Regions from separate parts of the Pseudarthrobacter sp. 01T43 genome, predicted to be linked through region 2. Evidence: riboswitches for the same ligand, from Rfam matches in the RefSeq annotation. Region 2 holds a riboswitch; each other region holds the start of a gene.

Evidence for each region. A riboswitch is a leader RNA that binds a small molecule or an ion and turns the genes downstream of it on or off. The one in region 2 is predicted to bind S-adenosylmethionine.
Region 1: another riboswitch for S-adenosylmethionine. It lies ahead of AC1DIM_RS13390 (DUF1737 domain-containing protein); the one in region 2 lies ahead of AC1DIM_RS08000 (aminotransferase class V-fold PLP-dependent enzyme).
Region 3: another riboswitch for S-adenosylmethionine. It lies ahead of metX (homoserine O-acetyltransferase MetX); the one in region 2 lies ahead of AC1DIM_RS08000 (aminotransferase class V-fold PLP-dependent enzyme).

What each region holds. Positions count from the first base shown of each region.
Region 1 is NZ_JBFTPV010000014.1:13,710-24,166, forward strand. Features, by position in the region: gene AC1DIM_RS13365 (NUDIX hydrolase) at 1-232, shown strand, start outside; gene AC1DIM_RS13370 (pyridoxamine 5'-phosphate oxidase family protein) at 243-707, shown strand; gene AC1DIM_RS13375 (acetyl-CoA C-acyltransferase) at 786-1,982, shown strand; gene opgC (OpgC domain-containing protein) at 2,071-4,542, opposite strand; gene AC1DIM_RS13385 (hypothetical protein) at 4,658-5,152, opposite strand; SAM riboswitch class IV at 5,259-5,373, shown strand; gene AC1DIM_RS13390 (DUF1737 domain-containing protein) at 5,387-5,662, shown strand; gene AC1DIM_RS13395 (rhodanese-like domain-containing protein) at 5,659-6,069, shown strand; gene AC1DIM_RS13400 (O-succinylhomoserine sulfhydrylase) at 6,070-7,278, shown strand; gene AC1DIM_RS13405 (LysR family transcriptional regulator ArgP) at 7,241-8,173, opposite strand; gene AC1DIM_RS13410 (LysE/ArgO family amino acid transporter) at 8,243-8,866, shown strand; gene AC1DIM_RS13415 (glutamate--cysteine ligase 2) at 8,942-10,165, opposite strand; gene AC1DIM_RS13420 (endonuclease domain-containing protein) at 10,413-10,457, shown strand, end outside.
Region 2 is NZ_JBFTPV010000006.1:39,811-50,267, forward strand. Features, by position in the region: gene AC1DIM_RS07990 (class I SAM-dependent methyltransferase) at 1-664, opposite strand, end outside; gene AC1DIM_RS07995 (MFS transporter) at 832-2,163, shown strand; gene AC1DIM_RS08000 (aminotransferase class V-fold PLP-dependent enzyme) at 2,173-3,594, opposite strand; SAM riboswitch class IV at 3,630-3,743, opposite strand; gene hisN (histidinol-phosphatase) at 3,903-4,715, opposite strand; gene rsgA (ribosome small subunit-dependent GTPase A) at 4,770-5,885, opposite strand; gene aroA (3-phosphoshikimate 1-carboxyvinyltransferase) at 5,869-7,260, opposite strand; gene AC1DIM_RS08020 (DoxX family protein) at 7,267-7,800, opposite strand; gene AC1DIM_RS08025 (sigma-70 family RNA polymerase sigma factor) at 8,123-8,974, shown strand; gene rsrA (mycothiol system anti-sigma-R factor) at 8,971-9,231, shown strand; gene AC1DIM_RS08035 (50S ribosomal protein bL37) at 9,349-9,423, opposite strand; gene AC1DIM_RS08040 (PadR family transcriptional regulator) at 9,535-10,149, opposite strand; gene AC1DIM_RS08045 (DUF4097 family beta strand repeat-containing protein) at 10,149-10,457, opposite strand, start outside.
Region 3 is NZ_JBFTPV010000008.1:166,221-176,677, forward strand. Features, by position in the region: gene AC1DIM_RS10355 (DUF1295 domain-containing protein) at 1-681, shown strand, start outside; gene AC1DIM_RS10360 (GNAT family N-acetyltransferase) at 745-1,767, opposite strand; gene AC1DIM_RS10365 (glycine--tRNA ligase) at 1,770-3,155, opposite strand; gene AC1DIM_RS10370 (DMT family transporter) at 3,332-4,297, opposite strand; gene AC1DIM_RS10375 (RNA-binding S4 domain-containing protein) at 4,330-4,563, shown strand; gene AC1DIM_RS10380 (alpha/beta hydrolase) at 4,660-5,310, opposite strand; gene AC1DIM_RS10385 (SGNH/GDSL hydrolase family protein) at 5,406-6,254, shown strand; gene AC1DIM_RS10390 (hypothetical protein) at 6,452-7,000, shown strand; gene metX (homoserine O-acetyltransferase MetX) at 7,078-8,193, opposite strand; SAM riboswitch class IV at 8,207-8,320, opposite strand; gene AC1DIM_RS10400 (bifunctional o-acetylhomoserine/o-acetylserine sulfhydrylase) at 8,404-9,765, opposite strand; gene AC1DIM_RS10405 (VOC family protein) at 9,973-10,457, shown strand, end outside.

The DNA of each region.
Region 1 (10,457 bases), on a different contig from region 2:
GAAGCGCATCAGCGTGTTCACCGCCTCCGCTGACTTCCAGCCGGGGCAAATTGTCAGCAACACGTTTCCCCTGGAATGGCCCAAGGGTTCCGGGACCATCCAGGACTTCCCTGAAATCGACGATGCCCGGTGGGTCACCGAGGCCGATGCGCGCACCAAGCTCGTCAAGGGCCAGCTGCCGATCCTCGATGCCCTCGTCCAAGACCTGTTGAAACGGCAGGATCATCCGTAAGGTTTGGTCCATGAACTCGCACACGGATCCGATCATCAAACTGACCTTTGACGAATGCTGGGAAATGCTCGCCGCCGACATCGTGGGGCGTCTGGCCCTTGTTGTGGACGGCCATCCGGAAATCTTCCCGGTCAACTACATCCTGCAGCGCAGGAGCATCGTCTTCCGCACCGCCGGCGGCACTAAGCTGTGGGGCGCGGAATCGGAACGGCCCGCGGCGCTTGAAATCGATGGGTACGATCCCGGCACCGAGGAAGCCTGGAGCGTGGTGGCGCGCGGAGACACGGAGTTGATCGAAGACCAGGCTGAAAAGGACGCCGTGGACGCCCTTCAACTGGAGCCCTGGCAGCCCGGACCGAAGGACTACTACATCCGGTTGACCCCACGGGCGCTCACCGGGCGCCGGTTCCGGGTCAACAAACCGGACGTTTGGAACACCAGGCCCACTGACCGCCGCCGCGCGTCCTTCGAATAACCGAGTCCGTCGAATTACCGCTTACTCCGAATTGCCGCGTCCGGCGGATCGACTTCGACCAGCCATGAGGCCCAAACTATGAGCAATGATGCCCGCATCCCCGTCATCCTGGGCGGTGCACGCACGCCGTTCGGCAGGTTCCGCGGCGGCCTTTCCGGCCTGTCCTCCAGCGAACTCGGCGCCCACGCCATCCGCAACGCCCTGGCCCGGACCGGAGTGGCCCCGGAACAGATCCAGGCCGTGATCGTGGGCCAGGTCATCCAGGCCGGCGCCGGCCAGGGACCCGCGCGGCAGGCCAGCCTCGCTGCCGGAATCGGCTGGGACGTGCCCACCGTGACCATCAACAAACTGTGCCTGTCCGGACTGACCGCCGTGATCGACGCCGCCCGGATGATCCGCGCCGGTGAGGCCGACTTCATCGTGGCCGCGGGCCAGGAATCGATGACGAACGCCCCGCACCTGCTGCCCAGGCTCCGCGCCGGCGTTGCAATCGGCGACGCGGCGCTGCTGGATTCGTTGAATTTCGACGGCCTGCAGGATCCACGCTCCGGTGAGCTGATGGGTTCCGCCACTGACGCCGGGAACGCACGCCTGGGCATCAGCCGGCAGGACCAGGACGCTGTCGCCGCCCGCTCCCACCAGCGGGCGGAAGCCGCCCGGGCGGCCGGCATCCTGGCAGAAGAGATCGCTCCGGTGGAGGTGCCGCAACGCCGTGGCCCCGCCGTCGTGATTGATGCTGACGAGGGGATCCGGGCAGGTACGACGCCGGAGGCCCTTGCCGCGCTGAAGCCCGCCTTCTCCACGGCGGACTCAGCCACCATCACCGCGGGGTCCTCCTCGCCGCTCTCCGATGGCGCGGCCGCCCTGGTGGTGGCCAGCAAGGCCGCCGCGGAGGCGGCCGGACTCAGTTGGATCGCGGAGATCGGCAGCCACGGCCAGACCGCCGGACCTGACGGTTCCCTGCACTCCCAGCCGTCACGCGCCATTGAGCGTGCCCTGAAACTGGAGGGGCTGACCGTGGGGGAGCTGGACCTCATCGAGGTCAACGAAGCCTTCGCCTCGGTGGTGCTGCAGTCCGCCAAGGACCTGGAAATCGACGCCGCAGAGATCAACGCCGACGGCGGCGCCATCGCCTTGGGGCATCCGGTGGGCGCCTCCGGGGCGCGCCTGGTGCTGCACCAGGCGCTGGCGCTAAAACGCCGTGGCGGGGGCACCGGCGTGGTGGCGCTGTGCGGCGGCGGCGGCCAGGGCGAGGCCCTGATCCTCAAGGCCTGACGCGGACCCGTGAGCGGATCGGGTCAGGTCAGGTCACGTCAGGTCAGGTCAGGTCAGGTCAGGTCACGTCAGGTCAGGTCAGGTAAGGTCAGGTGGGGATGATCCCGAACAGGACCCGCTTTTTCACCATCAGCCACAACAGGCCCAGAACCGCCGCGTAGGCGGCAGTGTTGATCATGATGTCTCCCTGCCGCAGGACCGGGATGTTGGCGATCACGGCGATGAGCACCACGTGCAGGATGAAGACGTACAGCGTGGCCTGCCCCAGCGGGATCAGGAACCAACCCACGGCGCGTTCCACCGGCTTCCAGTAGGCGGTCAGGAACGCGTAGGCGGCCACCACCAGGACCAGGACGTTGAGCAGGCGCCCGGGATCCAGGTAGGTGCGGGCAAAAAAGGTGTCGTACATGACCCGGTAGGCCGCGTCCGGGATGACGGCCAGGCGAACGTCGTACCCGTTGGCCAGATAGGGGTTGCACCAGGACAGTAACGCAAAAACGGCCGTCAGCACCGTGCATGCGGCCACCACCCAGTGATGCGCCGACAGCCAGGCAAGGATCCGGTGCCGGTGGAAGCCTGCCACCAGGCCGAGGACAAAGAGCACCTGCCACACCAGCAGCGGGAAGGAGTCCTCGAACTGGGACGGCAGCAGCCTGAACCGGGTGGCCGCGCCCACCGCGTAGAGACCCAGCGTCGCGGCCAGCACCCACAGCGCCTTGCCACGGTTAAGCGCCGCGAGGATCAGCGGGCTGGCGAGCAGCAGCACCACGTAGAGGCCCATCACGTTGAACTGCCAGGGCCCGAACTGCAGGAGGATGATGGCGGGCAGGACCTGGGCGGGGACCGGGAACTGCAGGAGGGTTTCCATCCCGGCGTACAGGTCGTAGGTACGGCCGACGGCGTTATGCCCGGCACCCCCGGTACCCTGGTCCACGTATGTGGTCAGCGCATCGGTCTGGAAGAACGGCAGCAGCGAGAGCAGGAAGACTCCCACCAGGACGGCCAGGGCTGTCCCGTACAGCTTGCCCGCCCTGCGGGACGTCAGATCCACCACCTTGCCGAAATCGTCCTTGACCCTGGGGCCGTAGACCATTCCCACCACCAGTCCGGAAAACAGCACGAACAGTTCCGCGCCGGATACGAACCCCACGGCTTCCTGGGTAAGCAGCTGAAACAGCGATGACATGCCCAGGTGGTTGACCACCACAAAAACAATGGCCAGCCCGCGCAGGAGGTCCACGCGGGAATCCCGTTTGGAAGGCAGGCCATAGCCCCAGCCGGCCACCGCCCCGACGCGCCGCGGCAGTTGCCACAGTGCAACCAGCAGAATGATCATGGCCGCGGCTACGCTCCAGGCCGCCGCCCCGGACAGGGAGTTGGCGTGCGTGGCCTGCTGGCCCCCGCTGACGGCCGTCACCGGCCCGGTGGTGAGGCCGGCTTCAGCCAGTCTCTTACCGGCAGCCCGGGCAATGGTGTCATTGCCGGTCAGCCGCCAGTCAATGCTGACGACCCCGGTATCCCGGGTGCTGGTCCGTTCGTCCCAGACGACGGCGGCGATCCGCGAGAACTCCGCGGACGTGGCGGCGGCCAGGGTTTGGTCCCACCAGGGCGACTTGATCTCAGTTTCCGCGGCGCCCCCCGCGGCGGTGCTGTAGTAAGCGGCCGTCTGGAGGAGCATCGGTTTGTTTCGCCCGGCGGCGTAGGCGGCGTAGAAATCCTCGTTGCCTGACTGGGTCAGCATCGCGGGCAACTCGCCATCAGCCGGGACGGTATTGACGGCGGAGTTGCCGCCGGTGTCGTCGTGATAGGCCGTCAGCCCCACCCATTCCACAACATCATCGCCTGGATAGTACGGCGCGTAGGCGGCATCTGACCTGTCCCAGCGCCCATCGCCGTTGGTGTCCAGCAGTGCGAAGCCCGCCGTCCCTGCGGCCGGAGAGTTCCGCTGCCGCCCGAACGGGTAGTCCCGCCCAAGGTAGGGCTGCCACACCATCACGGTGCCGGCGTCGTCCGTGGTTTTAAACTCTGCGGCAACGTTCCGGAACGCTGCCTTGTAGGCGTCCGGCTGCTGTCCCCAGTCCACCCAGCTGGAGTTCATGTCCGGGGCGAAGCGGATCAGGATGGTGCCTTTGAAGGAAGCAGCCAGTTCCCCCACCTTGGCCGCGAAGGCTTTGGCCGCCGCCGAGTCCACCTGGTCCAGTGCCACGGTGGGCCGCACGGTGAGCATGGTGTGGGAACCTTGGCCGGCGGCCTGGCCCAGGTACTCGCGGATGTCCCGTTCCTCACCGGGCCGGACGGGCAGCGAGATTTCGTGGCCCAACAGCGCCGGTGCAGCCCCGAGCCGTTCGGCAAAACCCTGGGCCGAGTCCTCGTCCCACTCCAGGACCGCCCCCAGCAGGGGCTTGCCCTGCTGGGGCTCAGGCTCGGCCGCATGGCCGGCACCCGCAGGCAGGACCGCAAACAGGAGAAGCAGGGCCGCAAGGAGGGCTGCCGGAAGCGGGCTGAGGAGCCCGCCTCTGACCCCTGGCAGGACGCGACGTACTCCGGTGGCTACTGGCATGCTGGTGTGGACCCTCCCCCAGGACGGCTTCTCAGTGATGGCGGCCGTGCCCCCGCGAAAACTCTATCGGTCCTGGCAGCCCCATCCCGGCCACCCACCTGCGCGGCCGTCCGGGTCAGCCGGCCAGGATCACCAGCGGCACCAGGCGCTGGGCGCAGGAAACCTGCGTCAGGGTCCGCGGTCCCGCATCCGCCCGGTTGTTGACTCCGGTGTCATCGCACCAGTCCACGTTGTACGGGTACGCGGTGACGGCGGCTTTCCCCGGGGACATGCCCGCCGGGACGGTGAACACCAAAGTGAAACCGCCGTCGTCGTTCATGGGGGCAAGTTCTTCCAGCACGGAGGTGCCGTACGCATCCAGCAGTTCCACATATACCTGCGCATTCTGACCGTAGCGGGCAGTGCAGACGGTGTCGGAGGCGCTGACAGTGACTTCGGCGCCGGGTTTTGCTTCCGACGGCGTCACCGTGAACGCGGGCGGCATGCACGGCGGCGGTGCGGCGAGGTTCCGGCAACTCGTGAGGGCCACCATCATGAACGCAGCACACAGCACCACGGTGACGAGGCGCCGCCACGTCCCGGTCAGCCGCGTCCCCCGGTCTACCACCATGGTCCGATTGTCCTGTCCGGTTGCTGCCCGCGGAAGCACGGGTTGGTTACGGAACATGACGACGGCGGCCGTGCGGCGGGGCGGGGCGGGTGTTACGTTTTTGGGGAGTAATGAGAACCGGCGCCAAGCCCTGACTGGCCGGTCGGCAACCCTCCTATCGCGGCGGGGTGCCTCAGGTGAATACTCGGCATATCGACCCATTCGAGCTGCAAGCGTGAAAGAAGGAGATCCGTCGTGTCTGACGCACCTGTCCCTGAAGAAAAACTGGCGTACCGGCTTATCACCGGGCCGGACGACCGCACTTTCTGTGAGCGGATTTCCGCCGCACTGGCCGAGGGCTATGTCCTGCACGGCAGCCCGGCCGCCACGTTCAACGGCACCGCCGTGATCGTTGCCCAGGCGCTCATCCTGCCGGCGGCCATCGCCAGCGCGGATGCCGCCGTCGCCACCGCCGTGGAAGATCTCGAATCCACGGGCGACCTCGAGTTCGACGGCGAGGGCCACGCATGAGCTACGCCGGAGACCTCACGCCGCAGGAAGCCTGGACCAAGCTGGAGCAGGGCGCCATCCTGGTGGATGTCCGCACCGAAGGCGAATGGGCGCACATCGGCATCCCGGACACTAAGGCTACGGACAACGATCCCCTGTTCATTCCCTGGACGTTCCCGGGCGGCATTCCGAACCCGGATTTCATCACCCACCTCACAGTGCAGGCCCCGGAGGACAGCGACACCGAACTGGTTTTCATCTGCCGCTCAGGCCAGCGCTCCATCGCCGCCGCCACTGCAGCGACCCAGGCCGGCTTTACTTCCTACAACGTCCTGGAAGGCTTCGAAGGGGAGCCGGACCGGTACGGCGAGCGGACGGTCAACGGTTGGAAGAACCGCGGCCTGCCCACCAACCTTGGAAGCAAATAAGTGACATTCAACGAAGAAGCTGCCGGCTGGAGCCCCGACACCCAGGCCGTCCGCGGCGGCCTCGACCGCACGCAGTTCCAGGAAACCACGGAGCCCATCTTCCTGAACTCGGGCTTCGTCTACGAGTCGGCTGCCGCCGCGGAGCGCGCATTCACCGGCGAGGACGTACGGTTTGTTTACTCCCGCTACGGCAACCCGACGGTGGCCACCTTCCAGGAACGCCTTCGACTGCTCGAAGGCACCGAGGCGTGCTTCGCGACGGCGTCGGGCATGTCAGCGGTTTTCACCGCCGTGGGTGCCCTGCTGGGTGCCGGTGACCGGGTGGTTGCCGCACGTTCACTGTTCGGCTCCTGCTTTGTGATCCTGAACGAAATCCTTCCCCGCTGGGGCGTAGAGACGGTATTTGTGGACGGCCCGGACCTGGACCAGTGGCGCGGAGCCCTGTCAGAGCCCACCACCGCCGTGTTTTTCGAATCGCCGTCCAACCCGATGCAGGAAATTGTGGACATCGCCGCGGTCAGCGAACTGGCGCACTCAGCGGGCGCCACGGTGGTCGTGGACAATGTTTTTGCCACTCCCCTGCTGCAGCGCTGCGGGCAGTTCGGCGCGGACGTGATTGTGTACTCGGGCACCAAGCACATCGACGGCCAGGGCAGGGTGATGGGCGGAGCCATCCTGGGCACCAAGGAATTCATCGACGGCCCGGTCAAGCAGCTCATGCGCCACACCGGACCGGCGCTGTCCTCCTTCAACGCCTGGGTCCTCACGAAGGGCCTCGAGACCATGGCCCTGCGCGTGAACCACTCGTCCGCATCGGCGCTGCGGCTCGCTGAATGGCTCGAGCAGCAACCGGCCGTCAGCTGGGTCAAGTACCCGCTGCTTCCGTCACATCCGCAGTACGAACTCGCCGCCAAGCAGATGAAGGCCGGCGGCACGGTCCTCACGCTGGAACTTGCAGCGAGCGGCGGCCGCTCCGCCAAGGAGGCCGCCTTTGCGCTCCTGGATGCGCTGCGGATCATCGACATCTCCAACAACCTGGGCGATGCGAAGTCCCTCATCACCCATCCGGCCACCACCACCCATCGGGCCATGGGGCCGGAAGGACGCGCGGCGATCGGGCTCAGCGACGGCGTGGTGCGCCTGTCTGTTGGGCTCGAAGACGTGGACGACCTCATCGGCGACCTCGAACAGGCACTGAAGCAGGTCTGACGGCGGGGCGGAGCTGGCTGGCCGCCGCCTGCCGCACCGCCGCGGTCAGCTGGTTGAGCGCCGGGGATTCGATCTTCCAGCGCTGCCAGTACAGGGACACATCAACCGGGTTTCCTGGTGCCAGTTCCACGAGGTCCCCGCTTCTGAGGTCGGCCAGGCACTGCTGCTCAGGCAGGAGCCCCCAGCCCAGTCCCAGCCGGATGGCCTGTGCAAATTCGGCCGACGACGGCACATAGTGCCGTGGTGCCGCCAGCTCTGTGCCCGTCAGCGTGCGGAAGAATCCTGCCTGCAAATCGTCCTTGCGGTCGAAGTCCACCACCGGTGACTGGCTGCCCGCCAGCAGTTCCGGGCCGTCCGGCCACCAGTGCCGCACATAACCCGGGCTGGCCACCGCCCGGTACCGCAGTGAACCCAGCGGCTCCACACTGCAGCCCGGAACCGGCTCCGGCGTGGCTGTCACGGCAGCCATCACAGCGCCGGTGCGCAACTGCCGGGTGGAATGCTGCTCATCCTCCCGCCGCAGTTCAAAACAGGCGCCGAGGTCCGCCGGCAGGCCTGCCAGCGCCGGCAGGAACCAGGTGGAGAGTGAGTCGGCGTTCACCACCAGCGGGATGGGTGCGCTCGGTGCGCTATGGCCACCGCCCAGCTCCTGGCGCGCGTCCCACTCCAGCTGCCTGACCTGCAGGGCGAACCGCAGGACTGCCTCGCCGGCGGTGGTCGGCCGGACCGGGCTGGTGCGCTGCAACAGGATCTGACCGGCCGCATCCTCCATCGCCTTTACCCGCTGCGAAATGGCCGACGGCGTGACGTACAGGCTGCGGGCGGCCGCTTCCAGGGTGCCCTCTTCCACCACTGTGGCGAAGGTTCGGAGCTGCTCCAGCTGGAATGCCTTCATTAGCTTTCCTTAAGATAAGTAAGAATGTTTAGCTGGAGTAATTGTAGGCGGGGCCGTACGTTGAAACATATGGACTTCACAGGATTGCTGGGCCCCGCAGCATTGGGCTTCGGCACCGGACTCGCGCTCATCGTGGCCATCGGCAGCCAGAACGCCTTTGTCCTGCGGCAAGGCATCCGGGGTGAGCACGTGGCCGCCGTCGTGCTCGTCTGCAGCGTCTCGGATGCGATCCTCATCGCCGCCGGCATTGCCGGGGTGGGGGCCCTGCTGCAGGCGAACCCGGTGATTGTGGCCGTGGTCCGGTTTGCCGGCGCGGCGTTCCTGGTGGCGTACGGCGTCATGGCGGCACGCCGCGCTTTGCGTCCCGGGGCACTGACCGCGTCCGGCCGGCAGCCCGCCGTCGGCCTCGGCGCCGCACTGTCCACGGTGCTCGCACTGACCTGGCTCAACCCGCACGTCTACCTGGACACCGTCCTGCTGCTGGGGTCCGTGGCTAACCAGCAAACGCACGACTTGCGGTGGTGGTTCGGTGCCGGTGCAATCGCGGCCAGCGTGGTGTGGTTCAGTGCGCTGGGATTCGGGGCCCGAGTCCTTCGCCCCTTCTTTGCGCGGCCCTCCTCCTGGCGCCTTCTCGACGGCCTCGTCGCAGCCGTGATGCTGACGTTGGGGATACGGCTGGCCCTGGGCGGCTGAGGGCACGGGGCCTGCCGGACTTGCGGGCTGTTGGCCGGAGGTGCCCGTCGGGCAGCGCCGGAATCACCGGTGAGGTCAGACCTGGCGCACCCGCAGCAAATCGGGCGCTTCATCAACCTGTGGCTGCCCGGACGTACCGCGCATCGTGACGCCCACTGCGTGGGCAACAACGGCACCCAGCCCGCCGTCGTCGGGCGCTGTTTGAGTCGCCGCGTCCCGGACGCGTCGCTGCTCGGCGGAGCCGGTGCCACGGGAAATAATGTCCTCCACGCCTTGCCTGGCCAGTGCCAGTTCACCCTGTTCCGCAAGCACGGGCGCCAAGTAATCCACGAGGGAACGGACGACGTCGACTGCCGGGGCAGGCCTGAAGGTGCCGAAGTCCAGCAGTTCACCGCCCAGGCCACTGCTGCTCGCCTGCCAAGCCGCCATCCGGAGCAGCACGGTGGGCACCGGAGCGGGTTCAACCCCCTCCCGCCATTCCCGGCTGGCCGTCTCCACCAGGGCCCGCACCAGCACTGCGATCAGGGCGGCGTCCTCAGCCCGGAGGCAGACGTCGGCCACCCGGACCTCAACGGTGGGGTGGTTCCGGGAAAGGCGGGCGTCGAAGTAGATCATGCCTTCGTCCAGCATCACCCCGCTGTCCAGCAGGCGCGTCACCACCCGCCGGTACTGGGAATACGTGCCGAAGATGGCGGACGGGCCCGATGTTGGCCAGCGGTTCCAGGCCTGGGTGCGGTAACTTGCGAACCCAGTGTGCATCCCCATCCAGAACGGGGAGTTGGCACTCAGGGCGGTGAGGACGGCCAGCTTGTCCCTGATCCTGTCCAGCACGGCCACGCCCTCGTCCTCGGACTCGATGGACGTATGGACGTGGAAGCCGCACGTCAGCTGTTCCTGGGCGGTCAGGCCAAAACGCTCCAGCATCCGGGCATAACGCGGGTCCGGGGTGGTGTGGCTCGCCAACCCGAACGGAGAAGTGGCCAGTGCAGCCACCCTCGCGCCGAATTTGCGTGCCGCCTGGTCCGCGAGCAGGCGGCCGGCCCGAATCTGCGGGAGCAGCTCCGAATACTCAAGGCACGGACGCGTCTGCGTCTCGATCTGTTCAAGCTTCAGCTCGGCACTCAAGCCCATTTCGTCGTCGTACTCGGTTTCGTCCCGGGCCCTCCCCGCATACGGGTCTGGCGGGGCGTCGTCGGCCGCCAGCCGGTGCCCCGAAAGCAGGGCGTCCGCCAGCGCAAGCGGCTGCCCCGAGTCCGGATCAACGATCAGGAGCTCTTCCTCGACGCCGAAAGTTCGCATGGTTATATTGTGCGTCACCCGGCCGGGCTCGCGGCAGCCCGGTCCGGAGGCAGATTCTGACCTGCCGGATTCTGCGCCATCATTCCCTCGGACAGAGCGGGATGGCCCGGAACGGCGCCGCCGGCACTCCGAGCCAGCGGAATGATGGTGCAGAACCCGTCGGGGCACCGTTCCCCCACAGCCCGGGGTGTCCACATACAGCCATTCGCCCGTCCGCACCAAGCCAAAACCGTGGCTAACTCGGTCTATGGATCCCCTGGAGTTCTTGACATCCCTCGGCGGCGTGGCGCGG
Region 2 (10,457 bases):
GGTTCGCCAGGACTTTGTTTCGGGTGGCGTCGCCCGCACGCAGGTAATAGCTGCGCGACTTTGTCAGCTCCATGATGTCCGTGGTGCTGAGGCTGTCCTCCCAGCGGGTCACGTGGCTCTCGAGGCCCTCGAATTCCGGACCCACCACCGGCCGGAATCCGGGTTTGTAGACATCTCCAGCATGCATGATGCGGGACAGCCGGTGCACCCAAGGAACGGAGGTGTCCAGCTGGTTCCAGATCAGTCCCAGCGTTCCGCCAGGCCTCAGGATCCGCGCTAGTTCGGTGCTGGCCGGCAGCGGATCGCACCAGTGCCACGCCTGGGCAACGCTCACGACGTCGAACGCTGCGTCTGCAAGGCCTGTCGCCTCCGCAGTTCCCTGGGTTGCCGCCACCTGCGGGTAGTGCGCCCGGAGCTGTTCCAGCATGTCATCGGAGGGGTCAACAGCGGAGACGGCGAGGCCGCGCTCCAGCAGCAGCGCGGCGAATTTGCCTGTGCCGGCACCCACATCCACGGCATCACGGGCGCCGGCCGGGACCAGCCAGTCGGCAGCGTCACCGGGGTAGCCGGGGCGCACGCGTTGGTAGTGTTCGCCGCCGTCCTGGAAGCTCTGTCCGAGCTCCAGGCGCCGGCCGTGGTCAAGCCTGGGGCCACCCCGTGCCACGTGCGGCCTCCTTCACCTAATGTCCATGGGTATCCTTCAAACTTAAACTACCTGATGCCAGTGAACCGCCCGCAGTTGCCCGGGCGGTGTTTACTGGAGGAGTGGGCTTTCCTCCGACGACACGTGCACAGAGACTCGTCCTGTGGATCTCGATTCTCGCCTCTTTGGTGTCCTTCTTGGACAGCAGCGTCATCAACGTGGCGCTACCTGCCATATCCCGTGACCTGGGCGGCGGCCTGACAACCCAGCAATGGGTCGTGGACGCCTACCTGATCACGCTCGGGTCACTCATCCTGCTTGCGGGTTCGCTCTCTGACGTACTCGGACGGGTCCTCATTCTCCGCACCGGACTGATCGGTTTCGGGGTGACGTCACTGATGTGCGCGTTCGCCCCCAGCGCTGAAATGCTGATCATTTCCCGGGCCTTGCAGGGCATCGCCGGGGCTCTGCTCGTGCCCAGTTCGCTGGCGCTCATCACCTCGCACTTTGACGGCGCCGCCCGGGCCAAGGCCATTGGCCAGTGGACCGCCGGTACCACCGTGGCCTTCATCGCCGGACCGCTCGTGGGCGGCGTCCTGGTGGATTCTGTCGGCTGGAGATGGGTGTTTGGCATCAATGTTGTGCCGATTGTGGTGACCTTATGTCTCCTGGCTGTGCTTCGCGCCTCCGACGTCCGCGAGGCAGGGGTGGGCATCGATTATCCCGGGGCCGTGCTGTGTGTGCTGGGGCTGGCCGGACCGGTCTATGCCCTGATCGAACAGGCCACACAAGGGTGGGGAAGCCCGGGCATCCTGGTGCCCCTGATCCTGGGAGTCGTCTGCTTCGCGGCGTTCATCTGGCGGCAGGCAACAGCGAAACAGCCCCTCATGCCGCTGAGTCTCTTCGCCGTGAGAAACTTTGCGGCGGGAAACATGGCCACCATGTTCATCTATGCCGCGCTCTCCATCGGCGGATTCATCATCGTGCTTTTCCTGCAGCAGGTGGCCGGATACTCGGCGACACTCGCCGCCGTCGCCCTGCTGCCGGTCAGCCTGCTGAGTATCTTCCTGTCGTCATGGTTCGGTTCACTCGCCGGCCGATACGGCCCGCGCTGGTTCATGGCGCTGGGCCCGGCCGGTGCCGGCCTCGGCTACTTCCTGATGGTGTCATCACAACTACCCGTCAACTACTGGAATCAACTGCTGCCGGGAATCATCCTCTTTGGGGCGGGGCTCTCCGCAACAGTTGCACCGCTTACCGCGGCCATCCTGGGCTCGATCTCCGAGCAGCAGTCCGGCATTGGCTCGGCAGTAAACAACGCGGTTGCCCGTGTATCGGGCCTGGTTGGCATCGCCTTCGTCGGGCTCATCGCCGGGAAGCAGCTCAACCTGGACGGATTCCATCGGGTGCTGATCGCCACCGGCATCCTCCTGGTCATTGGTGGCGCGGTCTCAGCGTTGGGCATCCGGAACCCGGCCCGGGTCGTGAAGCCCACAGACGGCGCCACCGCCCAGGCCTAGCCAAGGAGCTCAGTCGTCGAGGCAGGGAGCCGCCCCGGCGGTGCCGGGCGTGTTCGGTGCCCAATGCGGGTAGGTGCGGGCGTCATTGGCCGGAACCCAGCGGCCTGAATCCACTACGTAGTCCCACCCCAGGCCCGTGCGGCGCAGCTGTTCGAGGCCGGTGAGCAGCCGTTCGGCGTCCTCCAGCCGGGACCCCACGCCGAAGCTGGCGCGCAGCGAACCGGAGGGGAGGCCGAGGCGTTTGAGCAGCGGGTGAGCGCAGAAGCGACCGTCCCGCAGGCCGACGCCATGCTCTGCCGAAAGGTACGCGGCGACCAATCCGGCGTCGTAACCGGCCACGGAGAAGTTCACTACTCCGATGGTGCCGGTGCCGGGATCGGTGTCCGAGAAGATCTGGTGGACCGTCACACCGTCGATCTTCTGCAGCCCTTCCACGAGATAGGACCTGATGGCAGCCTCATGGGCGTGCCAGCGTTCCTGGTCCAATGAAGCGATGACCTGCGTGGCGCGGGCCAGCGTGGCGGCGCCCAGGACGTTGGGCGAGCCCCCCTCGTGGCGGGCCGGGCCGGTGGCCCAGCTGACGGCGTCGAGCTTTGCCTCACGGACGGCGCCGCCACCCGCCAGGTGCGGAGTGCCGGCGTCGAGCCAGTCCGTGCGCCCCACCAGGACGCCGGCGCCAAACGGTGCGTAGAGCTTGTGGCCGGAGAAGGCGAGGTAGTCGACGTCGTCGGAGCTGATGTTAATGCGCCGGTGCGGTGCGAGCTGTGCGGCATCCACCACGATGCGGGCGCCGTGTTCGTGGGCCAGCGCGGCGAGGGCACGGATGGGGAGGATTTCGCCGGTCACGTTGGAGGCTCCGGTGACAGCGAGCAGGCTGACGTGGCCCTGCTGAAGTTCGGCGCGCAGGGCTGCGATGGTCCCCGTGATGGTTGGAGCGGCCACCACGCTGCGGTGCGGGACACCCTGCCACGGCAGGAGGTTGGCGTGGTGCTCGATGTCAAGGTAGAGGACGTCGCCGGAGGGCTGGCCCTCCGTGTGCGGCAGGCAACCCGCCAGCAGGTTCAGCGAATCGGTGGTGTTGCGGGTGAAGATCACGGAGTCATCCGGCCGGCCGCCCACGAAGTCCCGCACGATGTTCCTGGCGTTCTCATACACGGAGGTGCTGATCTGTGACGCGTAGCCGGCGCCGCGGTGGACGCTGGCGTAGAACGGCAGGATCTCGTTGAGGTAGGCCGAGACCACGGAGAGGGCGGGGGCCGAGGCGCCGTAGTCGAGGTTGGCGTAGCGGATATGGCCGCCCTGGATCAGCGGAGCCTGGATTTCTGCGCCGGTGACGGCGGACAGAGGGCGTCCGGCGATGGCGGCAAGTTCGCCGGAAAGAGCTGCGGCGGCGGTGTTGGGGACGGCGGGGGAGACGGTGGCAGTTGTCACGGAGACCTCACTTTAAAAGGACTCCCGGTGCCGGGAATCCGCGCTTGCCGTGCCCATTGAGGACCGGCCTGGTCGTCACCCGGGGCACCCCACCGCGAATGGAGGGTTGCCGGCCAGCAAACCGGGGTTTAGCGCTGGCACTCGTGACCTGTTAAAGAGCGTAGGACATCTCCGCGGCAACGGAAAAGCCCCATGGAATGTTAAGGCGTTTATTACGACTGCTTGAGGAAACAGGAGTTTTGTCGAAGAAACGACGGCGGGCGCCCTTCAGTGGAGGCGCCCGCCGTCAAATATTCGGAGCATGAGGCCTAAAGCAGGTCGTCCAGATCCGGGTTCAGCCGCTTGAGTACCTCGGAGTGCAGGATGGAGTTGGTGGCCAGCGCATTGCCACCGAAGGGCCCGTCCTGGCCTTCCAACGACGTAAAACGGCCGCCGGCTTCCACCACGATGGGAACCAGGGCAGCCATGTCGTAGAGGTTCAGCTCGGGCTCGCAGGCAATGTCGACGGAGCCTTCAGCCACCATGCAGTAGGACCAGAAATCACCGTACGCCCGGGTGCGCCAAACGTCCTCGGTGAGGCCCAGGAACTCATCCAGGTTGCCGCGTTCCTTCCAGCCGCCCAGGCTGGAATAGGACAGGGACGCATCGGCGAGGTTGGACACATTCGAGACCCGCAGCCTCGTTGCTGCCGCGAGGGACTTGCCCATGTAGGCGCCGGCACCCTTCGCCGCCCACCAGCGTTTACCCAGCGCGGGTGCACTGACCACGCCCACCACGGGTTCGCCCTCGTCCACGAGGGCAATCAGGGTGGCCCACACGGGTACGCCGCGGACAAAGTTCTTGGTGCCGTCGATCGGATCAATGATCCAGCGCCGGGAGCCGTGGCCGGAGCTGCCGAATTCCTCGCCGAGGACCGCGTCCCGGGGACGCGAGCGCGACAGCTGGCCGCGGATGGCCTCTTCGGCCGACTTGTCCGCATCCGTGACCGGCGTCAGGTCGGGCTTGGTCTCGACGTGCAGGTCCAGGGCCTTGAAGCGGCTCATGGTCTGGTCATCCACGGAATCAGCCAGCACATGGGCCAGGCGGAGGTCATCGTTGTAGCTCGAAGCGGGTTGGATCATGGTTACAAACTACCGTCTAAGGGCCGCCGGGTTGGGGACCTCGGCGCCCAGGCGCTAGCTGATGCTGCCCAGTTCCTTGGTTTCCTGGCCTTCCAGCCGCGGGTCGGTGCCGAGCAGCCGCCGCAGTGAGGCAAGCCGGGCGGGGCCGGTCGGGCCGGCATGCCCCTCGGCCACCCACGAGTCCAGCCCGCAGTTGACGGCGGCGGAGTTGTGTTTGCAGCCCCGCTCGCAGGCGTCCGTGCCCGGCTCCAGGTCCGGGAAGGACCGCAGGATCCGGTCCGCGTCCACGTGGGCCAAACCGAACGAGCGGATGCCCGGGGTGTCGATGATCCAGCTCCCGGCCGGTGCGCCTGCCAGTTTCAAGGCAAGGGCCGACGACGAGGTGTGGCGGCCGCGGCCCGTCACCGCGTTCACGCCGCCGGTAGCCCGTTCGGCGCCGGTGAGTGCGTTGACCATGGTGGACTTGCCCACGCCGGAATGCCCCAGCATCACGGTGACTTTGCCGTCCAGGTAGGCCCGGAGCTGGGAAACAGCGTCACTGTCCAGACGGGCCGACAGGCCGTCATCGGAGCGCGCATCGATGCCCGAGGCGGCGGAATCGGCTGTCCGGCTGATGATGACCGGGAAGTCCAGATGCTCGTAATTGGACAACAGTTCCGCCGGATCCTTGACGTCCGCCTTGGTGACCAGCAGCAGCGGCTCAATGCCGGCGTCGTACGCCGCCACCAGGGCGCGGTCGATGAATCCGGTGCGCGGCTCCGGGTTGGCGGCGGCCACCACCACCACCAGCTGGTCGGCGTTGGCCACCACCGCGCGCTCGATGGGATCCGTGTCATCGGCGCTGCGGCGCAGCAGGGTGCGGCGGTCCTGGATCCGGACCAGGCGCGCCAGGGTGTCGGGTTCCCCGGAGACGTCTCCGACGAGGGACACAAAATCGCCGGCCACCACGGGGGAGCGGCGCAGTTCACGGGCGCGCGCGGCGATGATGATCCGCTCGTCGCCCGAGTCCTCGCCCACCACGGCGGTGTAGCGGCCGCGGTCCACCGTGATGATGCGGCCCGTGACGGCGTCATCGTGGCTGGGACGGTCCTTGGTGCGGGGCCGTGAGCCTTTTTTGCTGGGGCGGATCCGGACGTCGGACTCGTCCCACGAATCAGTGCTGCGGGCCACCGCTGGAACCTTCCGTCCCGTTGGCGGGGACTGCGCCCTGGGCCACCATGTCCGCCCACATCTGCGGGAACTCCGGCATGGTCTTGGCGGTGGTGCCGATGTCCTGCACTTCAATGCCCGGCACTGCCAGGCCCAGGATGGCCCCCGCGGTGGCCATTCGGTGGTCTGCGTAGCTGTGGACGACGCCAGCGTGCAACGTGGCCGGGCGGATCACCAGGCCGTCGGTGGTCTCCTCCGCGTCACCGCCGAGGCGGTTGATTTCGGTGACCAGCGCTGCCAGCCGGTCAGTTTCATGGCCGCGCAGGTGGGCGATGCCGGTCAGCCGCGACGGGCTACTGGCCAGTGCGCACAGAGCCGCCACGGTGGGGGCGAGCTCGCTGGTCTCGTCAAATTCCGCGCCCTTGATCTCGGCTCCGCCGGTGACGGTCAGGACGCCGTCAGCCAGGCTGACGTCTGCGCCCATGTCTGCGAGGATGGTCCGCCACTGGTCACCCACCTGGGTGGTTTCGGCGGGCCAGTCCGGGATCCTTACTGTCCCGCCGGAGGCCAGGGCCGCGGCCAGGAAGGGGCCGGCGTTGGAGAGGTCCTGTTCGATGCGCTGGTCAAGGGCACGGATGGGACCCGGTTCCACCACCCAGTGGTTTGGCCTGGAATCGTCCACGGACACCCCGGCGCCGCGAAGCACGGCCACTGTCATGTTGATGTGGTCCAGGCTGGGCACCGGATTGCCCGCGTGCTCCAGATGGAGTCCCTCGGTGAACCGTGCACCCACCAGCAGGAGGGCCGAAACGAACTGCGATGACCCGCTTGCATCAATGACCAGGTGGCCGCCGCGGACTTCGCCGGTGCCTTCAACAGTGAACGGCAGTGCGGAGGGGGCGCCGCCGTCGTCCGTTGTCAGGGCCACGCCGAGCGCTTGCAGCGCCTCGATGATGGCGCCCATGGGGCGCTTCCGGGCGTGGGGGTCGCCGTCGAAAACGCTGGCACCCCTCCGCAGCGCCGCCAGCGGCGGCACAAAACGCATCACCGTTCCGGCCAAGCCGCAATCGATGTGCGTGCGTGCCGACGCAGCATCCTGGCTGAGCGGCGTGACCTCAAGGTCGGGCCCAAACGCGCCGTCCCCGGGCACCTCCGTGACGGTGGCTCCCAGCTGGCGGAGGGCCTCGATCATCAGGGCTGAGTCGCGGGAATGCAGGGGTGCGCGCAGGCGGGACGGGCCGTCAGCCAGCGCGGCCAGCACCAGGAACCTGTTGGTCAGCGATTTCGAACCCGGCACCGTAACCGTGGCGTTGATGGGACGGGCGGCAAACGGGGCAGGCCAGTTCGGGATGAGGTTGTCGGAATCGGGGGATGCTGGCGGGGTGGAGCCTGTCATTCGGCCTTATGCCCCCGTCGCGTGCACGGCGCGGCGCACAGCCTTGTCTGCCTCATGGAGCTTTTTGCCGGTGGTCTTCCGGGCCCCCGCAGCAGTCTTCCGGGCGTCGGCAGCAATGTGCTCGGCACGCCAGGCGAGGCCGGGCTTGCCGGCGGTATCCACCGAGGCCAGCAGGGCGCCGCCGCTGAGGGAAGCGTTTTTCAACAGCTGGTTTCGGCGGGCTTGGCGGCCTTCCTTGGTGCTGATATCGGCACTGCGCCACTCCACAAAGGTGTTCAGGAGCGAAATGACTGTCAGTACCGTGGCCGAGAGTCGGCTGAACTTGCCCAGGCCAAACAGCACGCCGGCACCCACCTGGGTTCCGCCGATCACGCGGGCCAGCATCTTCTCGTCGGCCTGGAACGGCAGCGACGCGGCGGCCTTCTGCAGGAGCGGAGAGAGCTGCTGCGCGGTGTCATCGGCGTTCTTCAGCTTGTCCAGTCCTGCGAAAACGAAACTGGAGGCCAGCATAGGCCGGGCGAGGGTACGGACAAAGGACATGAATTTCCTCCTGGCTGAACGAACCGCGTCGAATGCGGCGGAGTCCGTTCTAGTCTTGCACTTTTGAGGAATATTTGCCCGCCACCGGAGGTTGTGAATTGCAGGTCCGTCGAACACCGGCGGCAGTAGGTCTAGCTGGCCAAATACTTTGCCGGGCGCACTGGCCCATCTCAAGTCGGCTTGGAAGAGAACGGAGTGGCCCTTGAGGTTGCTGACAGACGGGCTGGAGACATCCGGTCCACTCACGCTTCAGGCTCTGGAATCAGATCCTCCGGAGTACGGCACGCCGCGCGCCAAGGCCGTCACAGTAGACTTGGGCGCAATGAGTACCGTGGATCCGGCCGTTGAGGCCATGTATGGGGCCCCGCAACGCGGCGCCAAAACCAGCGGCGACGCCCAGCCCGGTTCCCCCGCGGCGGGCGTGGAGACGCCTGTGGATGGGCCTGGGACGGCCGTACCCGAAGCGGCGGCACCCGTACCTGAGGCGGCAGCGCCGCAGACGGCCGGGCCCGCAGCAGCCGAATCCGGTTCGACGGAGCAGCCCGTGGACGTCGCCACCGAGTCAACCGAGGAACGCCGCATCCGCTTCGAGCGTGACGCCATGCAGTATGTGGATCAGCTCTATTCGGCCGCCATGCGCATGGCCAGGAACCCCGCTGACGCGGAAGACCTGGTACAGGAGGCCTACACCAAGGCGTTTTCCGCGTTCCACCAGTACAAGCCTGGCACCAACCTCAAGGCGTGGCTGTACCGGATCCTGACCAATACGTACATCAACCTGTACAGGAAACGGCAGCGCGAGCCGTTGCAGTCCAACTCGGACACTATCGAGGACTGGCAGCTGGCCAGGGCGGAGTCGCACACCTCCCGTGGCCTGCGGTCGGCTGAGGCCGAGGCTCTTGACCACCTGCCGGACTCTGACGTCAAGCGGGCGTTGCAGTCGATCCCCGAGGAGTTCCGCCTGGCGGTGTACTTTGCCGACGTCGAAGGCTTCGCCTACAAGGAAATTTCGGACATCATGAACACGCCGATCGGCACCGTGATGTCCCGGCTTCACCGCGGCCGGAAAATGTTGCGGGACCTGCTGGCGGACTATGCCGCCGATCGAGGATTCAAAGGCGCCGTCGAATCACAGGACACGGCCGCGAGTACACAACAGGAGAACAGGAAATGAGCGACTGCCAAGGATTGGGCGACTGCGATGACACGCGGATGCAACGCATCTACGAGTACCTCGACGGAGCCTTGACCCGCGAGGACATCACCGAAATCAAGAACCATCTTGATGACTGTCCTGAATGCACCGAGCAGTATGACCTGGAGTGCGTCATCCGCAACATGGTCAAGCGCTCCTGCACCGAGGCTGCGCCCGACAACCTGAAGAACGCCATCCTGGACCGCATCCACGCCATCCGTCCCGTGGGTGCCTGACCCCGGCAGACAGTGCGGCGGCGGCCTGTAACGAGTGAGCAGCCGCAAAGACGAAGGACCCCGGAAGCCAGGTGGCTACCGGGGTCCTTCGCTTAAACCGTTACTCCAAGCATTGGCTTAGGTGTTGGGGCGCTTCCCGTGGTTCGCGCCGCCACGCTTACGGTCACGACGTTTACGTGCACGCTTGCTCATAGCTGGCCTCCTTAAATGTTGGTACTCAAAAGAGCTGCCCTCAAGTCTCCCACACCATGGGACACGCCGCGAAACGCGAAACGCTTCCCGTCAATAATGGCGACGTGCGGTTTAGCCTGGCAGCGAGTTACGGATGGCGATGCGCGCCTGATCGAGTACCGTCCTGACTGTTTCCAGGGTGACGGGACTGAGCGCCTGCCGACTGGCCTGAAGGCGAAGTTCCACCCGGAGATCGTCCCGGAACGCCTGGAGCAGCATTTCGGCTTCCTTGAGTTCGCGGATCCCTTCGGACGTCTGGCGGCTGCCGGCTTTCCTGAAGTCGGCGGCGCGGGCGGTGGAGCGGGCAGCCTCGGCCGTGGCGGCCAAATCGGCACGCAGTCCGCGCATGTTGGCGCGGATGTCCGCGCGCAGGTTGTCCGCCAGCCGCCGGACCGAGGCGGAAATGTCATTTTCGACGCCGGCGAGTTCGTCCCGGCGCTTGTTTAGTTCTGCGAGCCCCGCCGCAGTGATCCGGTAGTTGGTGCGGCGGCCTGCTGTTTCGGTGGCAACCAGGCCTTCCTCCTCGAGCTTGCCCAGGCGCGGGTAGATGGTCCCGGCGCTGGGGGAGTATGTGCCGCCGAACCGCTCACTGAGGGCCTTGATCAGTTCATAGCCGTGCTTGGGCCCGGATTCCAGCAGTGCCAGGAGGTACAGCCGCAGCGCACCGTGGGCGAAGACCGGGGGCATTAGTGCCCCGCCTCCGGATCTTGCGCAACGTCGTTCCGGGCTGGCTGTCCGTGGAAGATGGACGTCCTGCCGGACACTGAGTTGGTGCGGACCAGCATCAGTTTGCGGTCCGGTCCTGCGATGGTTTCCACCTTGCCGCCGGGCTGGGAGTACTGACGATCATCGATCACCACCACACCGCTGGCGGATTTCGCCACGATGTCCACGCCGACGTCGTGCGGCAACCGAATGGTGACATCCCCCGAAACGGAGTTGGCACCGAAATCGTTCGTGAAGCTGAGCAGGTCGAAGCTCATGTCACCGCTGAC
Region 3 (10,457 bases), on a different contig from region 2:
GGGTTCGTTGCGGTGGCGGTGGTCTCCTGGTTCCTTGCCGCCGGGCAGGGGGACGACACGCGGCGCCTGCTGCTTGTCCTGCTGACGGCTGCCTGGGGCCTGCGGCTCGGAGTCCATATTGGCTGGCGGGCGCGGGACGGGCATGAGGACCCGCGCTACAAGGAATTGTTGAAGGCAGCACCGGGCTCCCGGAACGTCCATGCCCTGCGCCGCGTCTACCTGCCGCAGGGGCTGGTGATGTTCTTTGTGTCCCTGACGCTCCAGGTCGGAATGTTCGCCACCGGCGCCGTGGGCTGGGTTGCTGTCCTGGGCATCATGCTATGGGTGACGGGGTTTGTGTTCGAGACGGTTGGCGACTGGCAATTGGCCCGGTTCAAGAAGGATCCGGCGCGCCGCGGGACGGTACTGAACACTGGTTTGTGGCGGTACACCCGGCACCCGAACTATTTCGGTGATGCTGCGGTCTGGACGGGCCTCTTCCTTGTGGCCGCAGATTCCTGGCCGGGCATCCTCACTGCACTGTCGCCGGCCCTGATGGTTTGGACGCTTACGGCCAAGACCGGCAAGCCCCTCGCCGAGAAGGCAATGTCCGGCCGGCCCGGCTATCAGGAATACCTTGAGACAACCAGCGGCTTCATCCCGTGGCCGCCCAAGCGCCGAAAATTTCCCCCAACTGGGTAGCAGCAGATGTCGGTTTGAGAGCTCAAAACGACATCTGCTGCGACCTACTTGGGTAGGTTGGGGTCAGTCAGAAACGACTAGTGTGTCCGTCCCCTGCTGGTGCGCTCTGCCGCTTTCCAGCAAGGGCTCGACGGCGGCTCGCAGCGCAGCCATCGAATCGTCCAGTTCCAGCATGACCGGGTGCTGGTACGCGAGGAGCGCGAGCAGGTCGCGGACCGCGGCGGCGGCGTCTTCGGGGTCCAGTGCGGGTTCGTGGCCCACAAAGACGTCCGTCGGCTGGGTTCCCTGGGCGGGAGCCGCGGGGTCCTGGGCCGGCTCCGCGTAGCTCACGGCAAAAGCCCGGATGCGTCCCTTTTTGCTGGGGGCAACACCGGCGCCGAAAGCGGACTCCGGCTTCGCGCGCAGCACAATCGCACCATGGGCGCCGGTGAGGTCGTCCAGGAACAGCTTCTGCACCTGCCCCACCGACAGCACCCCCGGCGAATCCCAGCCGTGGATGGCCGTGTAGTAGCGGCCTACGACGTCGGTCAGCTCCACCGAACCTGTGGCGAGGTCCATCACGACGTCGGAGCCGGCGTTTTCGTCGTTCGCCAGGCCGCCCGCTTCGTTCTTCGCGGGGAAGACCGGCAGCTTCAGGGCCCCGGGCTCCACCACGACCAGCCGGGAGCGCTGGATGGGCCTCAGCCCGTATTCCCCGGCGAACGCGGCCCCGGGGCTTCCGGGCTGAACCTTGGCGCGCAACTTGAAAACGCCCGACGGCGCCTGCTCAACTTCGCGGCGCAGCATGGTCAGGAGCGTGGCACCGATGCCTGCGCGCCGGTGGTCCCGCGCCACTTCGATATAGGCCCACAGCCGCTCCGGGTGCAGGGACGCCTCGTAGACCACACCGGCCCCTACCGGGATACCGACGCCGTCGATCACGTCCTCGGCCACGATGCAGCGGCGCCACGGGGTGCCGTCCGTCCCGGCCGAGGAAACGGTGAGGGCACCGCGGAACTGCCGTGCCTGTTCGGTCTCCGGGCCGCCCCAGATTTCGAGCAGCGCCAGGTCGTCTCCCTCGCGCCATTCGCGGTATTCGATGGCCATGCTCAGGCGCCGATCAGGCGGGCGGCCAGGTAGCCTTCAACCTTGTCCAGTGAGACGCGTTCCTGGCTCATGGTGTCCCGTTCACGGATGGTCACGGCCTGGTCGTCGAGGGTGTCGAAGTCCACGGTGATGCAGAACGGCGTGCCGATCTCATCCTGGCGGCGGTAGCGGCGGCCGATCGCGCCGGCGTCGTCGAAGTCGATGTTCCAGTTCTTGCGCAGCTGCGCGCCCAGGTCCTTGGCTTTCGGTGAGAGGTCCTCGTTGCGGCTCAGCGGCAGCACTGCTGCCTTGACCGGCGCCAGCCGCGGGTCCAGCTTCAGGACCGTGCGGACGTCGACGCCGCCCTTGGCGTTGGGTGCTTCGTCTTCCGTGTAAGCGTCCACGAGGAACGCCATGAAGGACCGGGTCAGGCCCGCGGCCGGCTCGATCACGTACGGTGTGTAGCGCTCGTTGGTGGCCTGGTTGAAGTAGCTCAGGTCCTGGCCGGATGCCTTGGAGTGCGTGGTGAGGTCAAAGTCGGTGCGGTTGGCGATGCCTTCCAGCTCGCCCCATTCCGAGCCCTGGAAGCCGAAGCGGTATTCGATGTCCGTGGTGCCCTTGGAGTAGTGGCTAAGCTTCTCCAGCGGGTGCTCGAAGAAGCGCAGGTTCTCCTCGCGGATGCCCAGCCCGGTGTACCAGGACATGCGCTCCTTCATCCAGTACTGGTGCCACTCTTCGTCCGTGCCGGGCTCGACGAAGAATTCCATTTCCATCTGCTCGAACTCCCGGGTGCGGAAGATGAAGTTGCCAGGTGTGATCTCGTTCCGGAAGGACTTGCCGATCTGGCCGATGCCGAACGGCGGCTTCTTGCGGGAGGTGGTCAGCACGTTGCTGAAGTTCACAAAGATGCCCTGGGCCGTTTCGGGGCGCAGGTAGTGCAGGCCTTCCTCGCTCGCCACCGGGCCCAGGTAGGTCTTCAGGAGGCCGGAGAATTCCTGCGGCTCGGTCCATTCACCACGGGTGCCGCAGTTGGCGCAGGCAATGTCCTTCAGGCCGTTCTCGGCGGGACGGCCCTTCTTTTCCTCGTACTCTTCCTCGAGGTGGTCAGCACGGTAGCGCTTGTGGCAGGAGAGGCACTCCACCAGCGGATCGGAGAAGACCTCCACGTGGCCGGACGCTTCCCACACCTGGCGGGGCAGGATGACGGAGGAGTCCAGGCCAACCACGTCTTCGCGGCCGCGGACCATGGACTGCCACCACTGGCGCTTGATGTTTTCCTTCAGCTCGGCACCCAAGGGCCCGTAATCCCACGCGGAACGCGAACCGCCGTAGATCTCACCGGCCTGGAACACGAAACCCCTCCGCTTGGAGAGGGAGATGACCTGGTCGAGAACGGACTTTGGTGCCATGGTGGAACTCCAATTTCTACAGGGCCGCTGGGTGCGGTCCGCGGTTATTTTGGCCCGGACGCACGGTTGTGCGATCCCGCTGGTGGCGGGGGGCAGACGAAGGAAGCAGGGTGCAGAACAAGGCGCAGAGGACTGCGTGTCCTAGCCTACCGGCCGCAGGGCCGTGGGGCGGCGCGCTACCGGCGGAATGCGCCGCGGGGCCAGGGAAGCGTGGCCACCAGGATCGCGGCGAGTGTCAGGATGGTGCCCAGCACGGTGGGCAGCGCCACCACGGAGCCGGGTGCGGGGACCACGACGTCAAGGATCAGGGAGCCCACCAACTGGCCGGCAATCATGCCCAGACCCGTGACCAGGACGCCCAGGCCGCGGACCAGCACGGCGGCCAGCCCAATGAAGATACAGCCCATGGGCCCGCCGAGGTAATACCACCACTCCCCCGGCAGCGGATTGCCCGCACCCGCGACAGCAACTTTTATGCCCCACACCACCCACAGGAGGATGCCGCCGGCGACGAAGTTCACCAGCGTCGCCGCGATGGGCGTGCCGTAGTGGAGGGTTGCGGTCCCGTTCATGGCTTGCTGGAAGCTCATCAGGAATCCCGCTGCCAGTGGAAGAATCAATGGCAGCAGCAGCAAGCCGACATCGGCGGCGTTGCCAAAGCGCGGGGACACTGCCCATGCCACGGCAATGATGGTCAGCACGCTCCCGACGATGCGGACTCCCGTGATGCCGCGCTTGCCGCCCGGGCCGATACCGAGCCGGTCCACGAGGAGTCCACTGAGGGTCTGCCCGGTGACGGTGGCCACGGTGAACAGGGCAACGCCCAGCAGGCCCACAGTGCTGGACTGGGCAAAGACGAAGAAGGCGCCCACGCCGCCGGCGAGGACGTAATACCGGGGAAAGCTGCGTTCCCGGAGGACAGGGACAATGCGGGCCAGCCCTGCCCGGCCCCGGGGCAGCAGCAGCGCGATGGCCGCAATCAGGATCAGACCCGTACTGAAGCTCACTACCGCTGCGGCGATGCCGTCGTTAAGCCGGACCCCAAGGGCACCGTTGATGCGGCCCTGGACAGGAATGGCCAGCCCTGCGCCGACTGCCAGTGGAAGGCCCGCGAGCAGCGGCAGCCGTGGGGTGTGGGTCATTGAATTCACCTTACGTCAGGCATCATTGCTTTATGAGCAACCAGGACATCGAAGAGATCCCTATCCGTGACAGCATGATCCGGCTTGGCCAGCTCCTGAAGCTCGCCAGCCTCGTGGAAGACGGTGTGGAAGCTGCCGAGCTCATCAAGAGCGGCCTCGTTAAGGTCAACGGCGAAATCGATGAACGGCGCGGCCGCCAGCTGCACAATGGCGACACCGTCACAGTGAACGGGCAGACCGTCAGGGTCGTTGCCCCGGAAGCCTGAAGAACGCGACACCCGACGCGCGGGCGGGGCGGCTGACCCCTGCGCGATGACAACGCGACCTGCGGCACCAAGCCGCCGGCCGCCGTCGTACGTTCCTTAGTTGTTCAGCACTTCGTGCGTCAGGAACTCGGAGACATGGCCGACTTCCTGCTGGTTGATGCCGTGCCACATCCCCGTATAAAGCACCTTGGTGAGCTTCACGTGACCCCTGACCCAGCCCATGGTGTACTCGATCTTGTCCGCGGTGATCACCGGGTCCTGCTGGTCGCGGCCCCAGAACAGCGGCACGGAGCCGTCCAGTTCGCCGTCCTTGAACGCGGGATCGCCGCTGGCGTTGACAACGAATCCTGAAAGCCCGACGACGGCGGCATAGTCCGCGGGCCGGTACCGGAGCAGCGTGGTTGCCATGGCCATTCCCATGGAAAAGCCGAGCAGCGTCACGGACGGGTGGCCGGCTTTGACTGAGTCGATCCAGTCCTGCACGTACTCAGCCGCCTGCTTCACGGCATCCAGGGAGTAGTCGATGGTGTCCGTCAGCGGGAACCACATGAATCCCGGCCCGGTGGGCAGCGGCGCCCTGAGCGAGGCAACAACAAATTCGTCGGGCAGCATGTCCGCCAGGCTCAGGAGGTCCTGTTCATTGGCCCCGTAGCCATGAAGCAGCACCAGCAGCGGCCGGCCGGAGCGCTGCTCCTCGGGCCGGGACCACATAACAACAGGGGCAGGAAATACTTCGGCGTCAGTCATGGTTTCCATTCTTACAGTTACCCAGCGGTAACTACCTACGGTCGCGTAGCTTGAGAACGAAAGGGCAGGATAGGACCGTGACTGACGCAAGAGCCATGCAGAACCATCCCACGGCAACACAAGCCCACCCTTGGAGCCGTTACGTAGCCATGGGCGACTCCTTTACCGAGGGCATCGGAGACCCGGAACCTTCAAGCCCCGGCGGGTTCCGCGGCTGGGCGGACCGGGTGGCAGAGGAACTGGGCCGCGGCCAGGATGATTTCGCCTATGCCAACCTGGCTGTCCGCGGGCGGCTCCTGCAGCAGATCGTGGACCAGCAGCTCGCAGCATGCCTGGCCCTCAAGCCGGACCTGGTCACTCTTTCCGCCGGCGGCAACGACCTGATCAGGCCCGGCGGTGACCCGGATGCCCTCGCTGAAAAACTCGACTCGGTGGTCCAGATCCTTTCGATGGGCGGCGCCACGGTGGTGCTGTTCAACGGCCCGGACACGGGTTCCTCGGTCCTTGGCCGGATCCGCAGCAAAGTGGCCATCTACAACGAGAACCTGCGCACCGTAGCCGCCCGCCACGACGCCGTCATCGCGGACATGTGGTCCCTGAAACAGCTCAACGACCCACAGATGTGGGACGTGGACCGACTCCACTTTTCGCCACTGGGCCACCACACCATCGCGGCCATGGTGCTCGATTCGCTCAACGTCAGCCACACGCTCGAACCCAGTACGCCGAAGCCTTTACCGCCGCGGACCTGGCGCGAAGCCCGCAGCGGAGACCTCGTGTGGGCCCGCGAATACTTCGTTCCATGGGTGGTCCGGCGGCTGCGTAACCGCTCCTCCGGCGACGGGATTACGGCAAAGCGCCCGACGCCGGGGCCTGTCTTCGGCCCGGGGGTTCCCTTGGGTTCCGGTGAAGGTCCGCTGGGCACCACCGAGGTCCGCCACTAGCCCCGGGCACCAACGCCCGCATGAGTTGTTCGGCTCGTCGGATCCGGCCCCGCTGCCAGGGCAACTGGTGGACGCGCCGTTGACACCGCAGGACATGTTTACGGCGCCTTCCCGGGATTCGGGCCGCCTGGGTGGGTTCGGGGACTGAGGCACCCCGGGGCTTAAGCTGGAAGGACACATAGGAGAGGCACTACACCGTGAACAGCTTGTTTTTCTGGATCATCATCCTGTCGTTTGTTGTACCGATGGCGATGCGGATGTACCGGAAGTCTGTCAACAAACGGAACCAGGGGCAGGGCTTCTCCGGAGGCTACCCGGGCCAGTATCCCGGTCAGTTTCCCGGGCCGCAGAGCCGGCAGCCCCGGGACGGCTACACGCAGCAGGATTACATGAGTGGCGGCTACCGCGAGATCATGAGCCCACAGCCCCTCCCGCCGGGCGAGCCTCTTCCGCCCATGCAGCCGATCCCCCCTGCGAATCAGCAGTTCCCCGGCCAGCAGTTCCCGCCGTACGGCCAGTCCCAGGATTATGGACAGCCACAGCAACATGGGCAGCCCCAGTATGGCCAGCCAGGACAGCCCCCGGAAGCCCCAAAGGCTCCGGCTGCCCCCGGGACTCCGCCGCCGCCGTCGGCCCCGCAGGGCTACCGCGCACGTAAGCTCGCCGAACTGGACCAGCAGTACAGCAATGGCGAGCTGGCCATGGAGGAGTACATGAAGCGCCGCGCGGACATCATGAACGGCTGAACAGTCACACCCGGAACCAGACCACCCCGAACATTACATGCAGACCAAGAACACCCTGGCCAACACACGTATCGGCGCTAGACCAGGAATGCGCTCCGCAGTTGGCTGCCGAGCTGCCCGATCTCGGTCAGGAAACCGTCGTGGCCGATCGGGGCCTCGATGACGTGCACGCCAACGTCCCCCGGCAGCGCGGCAGCGAGCTCGCGGGACTGGGACGGGAAGTAGAGCCGGTCGCTGTCCACGGCGGCCACAAAGAACTTGGCGGTGGCGCGTCCAAGGGCCTCGTCAAGGGATCCCCGGCCCCGCGTGACATCGTGGCTCATCAAGGCATCGGTGATCGCGATGTAACTGTTGGCGTCGAACCGGCTGACCAGCTTTTTGCCCTGGTGGTCCAAGTAGCTTTCCACCTGGTAGCGGCCGCGCTCCCCCAGCGCCGCGGCCTTGAACGGCGATTCGGGGACCTGCGCTGAACGTCCGAACCGGCCGTCGAATTCCGCCGCGGAGCGGTAGGTGATGTGCGCGATGCGCCTGGCCAGGGCGAGGCCGTCCTCGGGCAGCGGTCCGCCGTAATAGTCGCCGTCGTTGAAGTTGGCGTCTTGCCGGATGGCGAGGGTCTGGGCCTGCGCGAAGGCGATTTGTTCGGCCGTGCTCGCGGCCCCCACGGAAATGACTGCGCAGCGCTGCACCCGCTCCGGAAAAGTGACCGCCCACTCCAGGGCCCGCGCCCCTCCCATGGAGCCGCCCAGCACGGCAAACCAGCTGCGGATGCCCAGCTGGTCCGCCAGCCGCGCCTCGGCCGCCGTTGTGTCGCGCAGGGTTACCAATGGAAACCGGGACCCCCACGGCTTTCCGTCCGGAGCTTCCGACGACGGTCCGGTGGAGCCGTAGCAGCCGCCCACAATGTTGATGGAAACCACAAAGAAGCGCTCCGTGTCCACCGGCGCGCCGGGTCCGGCCAGCTGCTCCCACCAGCCGGGCTCGTCGCTGTCGCCGCGCGTCACGTGTGTGCTGCCGGTGAGGGCATGTTCAATCAGGACAGCGTTGGAGCCGTCCGCGTTCAGGGTTCCCCACGTTTCATACGCCAACGTGACGTCCGGCAGGTAGCCGCCGGCTTCGAGTTCCAGGCCCCCGATGGTGGCATAGCGGACCACGCCGTTTCCGGGGGCTGCCGTTCGGGAGATGGTGATCGTCATGGAAAGGACCTCTTCTACGCGCTTGCCGCCGTCATTTGACCGGCCGGCCAGGTCCTCACCCGGGGCACCCCACCACGGAAGAGGGTTGCCGGCCAGCAAGCCGGGGCTGTCGCTGGCACTCATGACCTGGTTCGAGTGTACGAAACAGCCCCGGCTTATGGCTAAGCGTGTGACCGGTTATGACTTCACGGAATTGACTCGCGAGGTGGCTTACTGCTGGCTATCCGCTGTGTCCTGTCCTGCCCCGGTGGCCTGTTCCGCGCTTTTAGCTGCCCGGAAGCCGGCTTCGAGGTCGGCGATGATGTCATCGATGTGCTCGATACCCACGGAAAGACGGACCAGCCCCGGCGTCACGCCGGCGATGGCCTGCTGCTCGGCCGAGAGCTGGCTGTGCGTGGTGGAGGCCGGGTGGATGACCAGTGACCGGACGTCCCCGATGTTGGCCACGTGGGAATGGAGCTCCAGGGCGTCCACGAAGCGCTTGCCTGCCTCGGCGCCGCCGGCAAGGTTGAATCCGACTACCGCGCCGGTGCCCTTGGGTCCGTATTTGAGTCCCCGCTGGTACCACGGGCTGGACGGCAGGCCCGCATAGGCGACCGATTCGACGTCGTCCCGCGCTTCAAGCCACCGCGCCACTTCGACGGCGTTCGCCACGTGCCGTTCCACTCTGAGGCTCAGTGTCTCCAGCCCCTGGGCAATCAGGAAGGCGTTGAACGGGGACACTGCGGAGCCAAGATCGCGAAGCAGCTGGACGCGGGCCTTCAGAATGTAGGAGAGGTTGGCGCCGAGGGCTCCGTCCTTGCCAAGATCCCGGGCGTAGACCAGGCCGTTGTACGTGGGGTCCGGGGTATTGAAGCCGGGGAACCGCTCAGGGTCCTTGCCGAAGTCGAAATTGCCCGAGTCCACGATCACGCCGGCGATGGCCGAGCCGTGGCCGCCCAGGTACTTGGTGGCGGAGTGGACCACAATGTCCGCGCCCCATTCGAGCGGGCGGATCAGGTAGGGCGTGGACAGCGTGTTGTCCACGATCAGCGGCACCCCGGCGGCGTGCGCGGCCTGCGAGACGCCTTCGATGTCCAGGACGTCCTGGCGCGGGTTGGAGACGACCTCGCCGAAGAAGAGCTTGGTGTTGGGCTGGACGGCGTCCCGCCACTGGTCCAGGTTGTCCGGGTCCGCCACAAACGTGACGGAGATACCGAACTTCTTCAGCGTGTGCGCCAGCAGGTTGTAGGTGCCTCCGTAGAGGCTCGGGCTGGCCACCACATGGTCACCGGCTTCGGCGATGTTCAGGATGGCAAAGGTTTCAGCTGCCTGTCCTGAACTCAGCAGCAGGGCCCCGAGCCCGCCCTCCAGGCTGGCAATGCGCTGTTCCACGGCGTCCTGCGTGGGGTTGCCAATGCGGGTATAGATCGGCGCGAGTTCTGCGAGGGCGAACCGGTTGGCGGCGCTTTCCGCGCTGGGGAAGACGAACGACGTCGTCTGGTAGATCGGCAGTGCGCGGGCGCCGGTGGCGCTATCCGGCTCCTGTCCAGCGTGGATCTGGCGGGTTTCGAAAGACCATCCGTTCGACATTCAGAACTCCTTTGACGACGAGGTGTGGCACTGCACATGTGCGTTCAGTCTAGGAAGGCTTCCTGACTGGGAACAGGATTATGACGAAGGTGGTCGGCAAGGGCGTTTTCGGCCTCGATGGGCACGATTCACCTCCGGCAACGAAACAAAAACCGGGTAAGGCAACCCTTAGCTGAGAGGGGCATCACAAAGTGCCAAGATGATGGCATGCGCATGGATCACGTCTCTTACGCCTGTGAACAAGATGGCCTCGCTGCCACCACCGAACGTATTTCGTCTGCCCTCGGCGTTGAAGCCGTGAAGGGTGGAGTGCATCCCCGTTTCGGAACCCGAAACATGATCATTCCCCTCGCCGGCCACAAGTACCTGGAAGTTGTGGAGGTCCTGAACCACCCCGCCTCGGACAAGGCTCCCTTTGGGCAGGCTGTCCGGGCCCGCTCCGAAGCCGGCGGCGGCTGGATGGGCTGGTGTGTCGAAGTGGAGGACCTCGCCCCCTTCGAACACCGCCTGGGCCGCGCCGCCGTCAACGGAAACCGAAAGTTCCCCGACGGCCGCGAGCTGGTCTGGAAGCAGATCGGCATTCTGGGCCTCATTGCGGACCCGCAGGTTCCCTACATGCTTAAGTGGGAAGGCGACCCCGCCCTCCACCCGTCCAACGCCTACGAAAGCAACGTCAAGATGAGCTGCCTGAC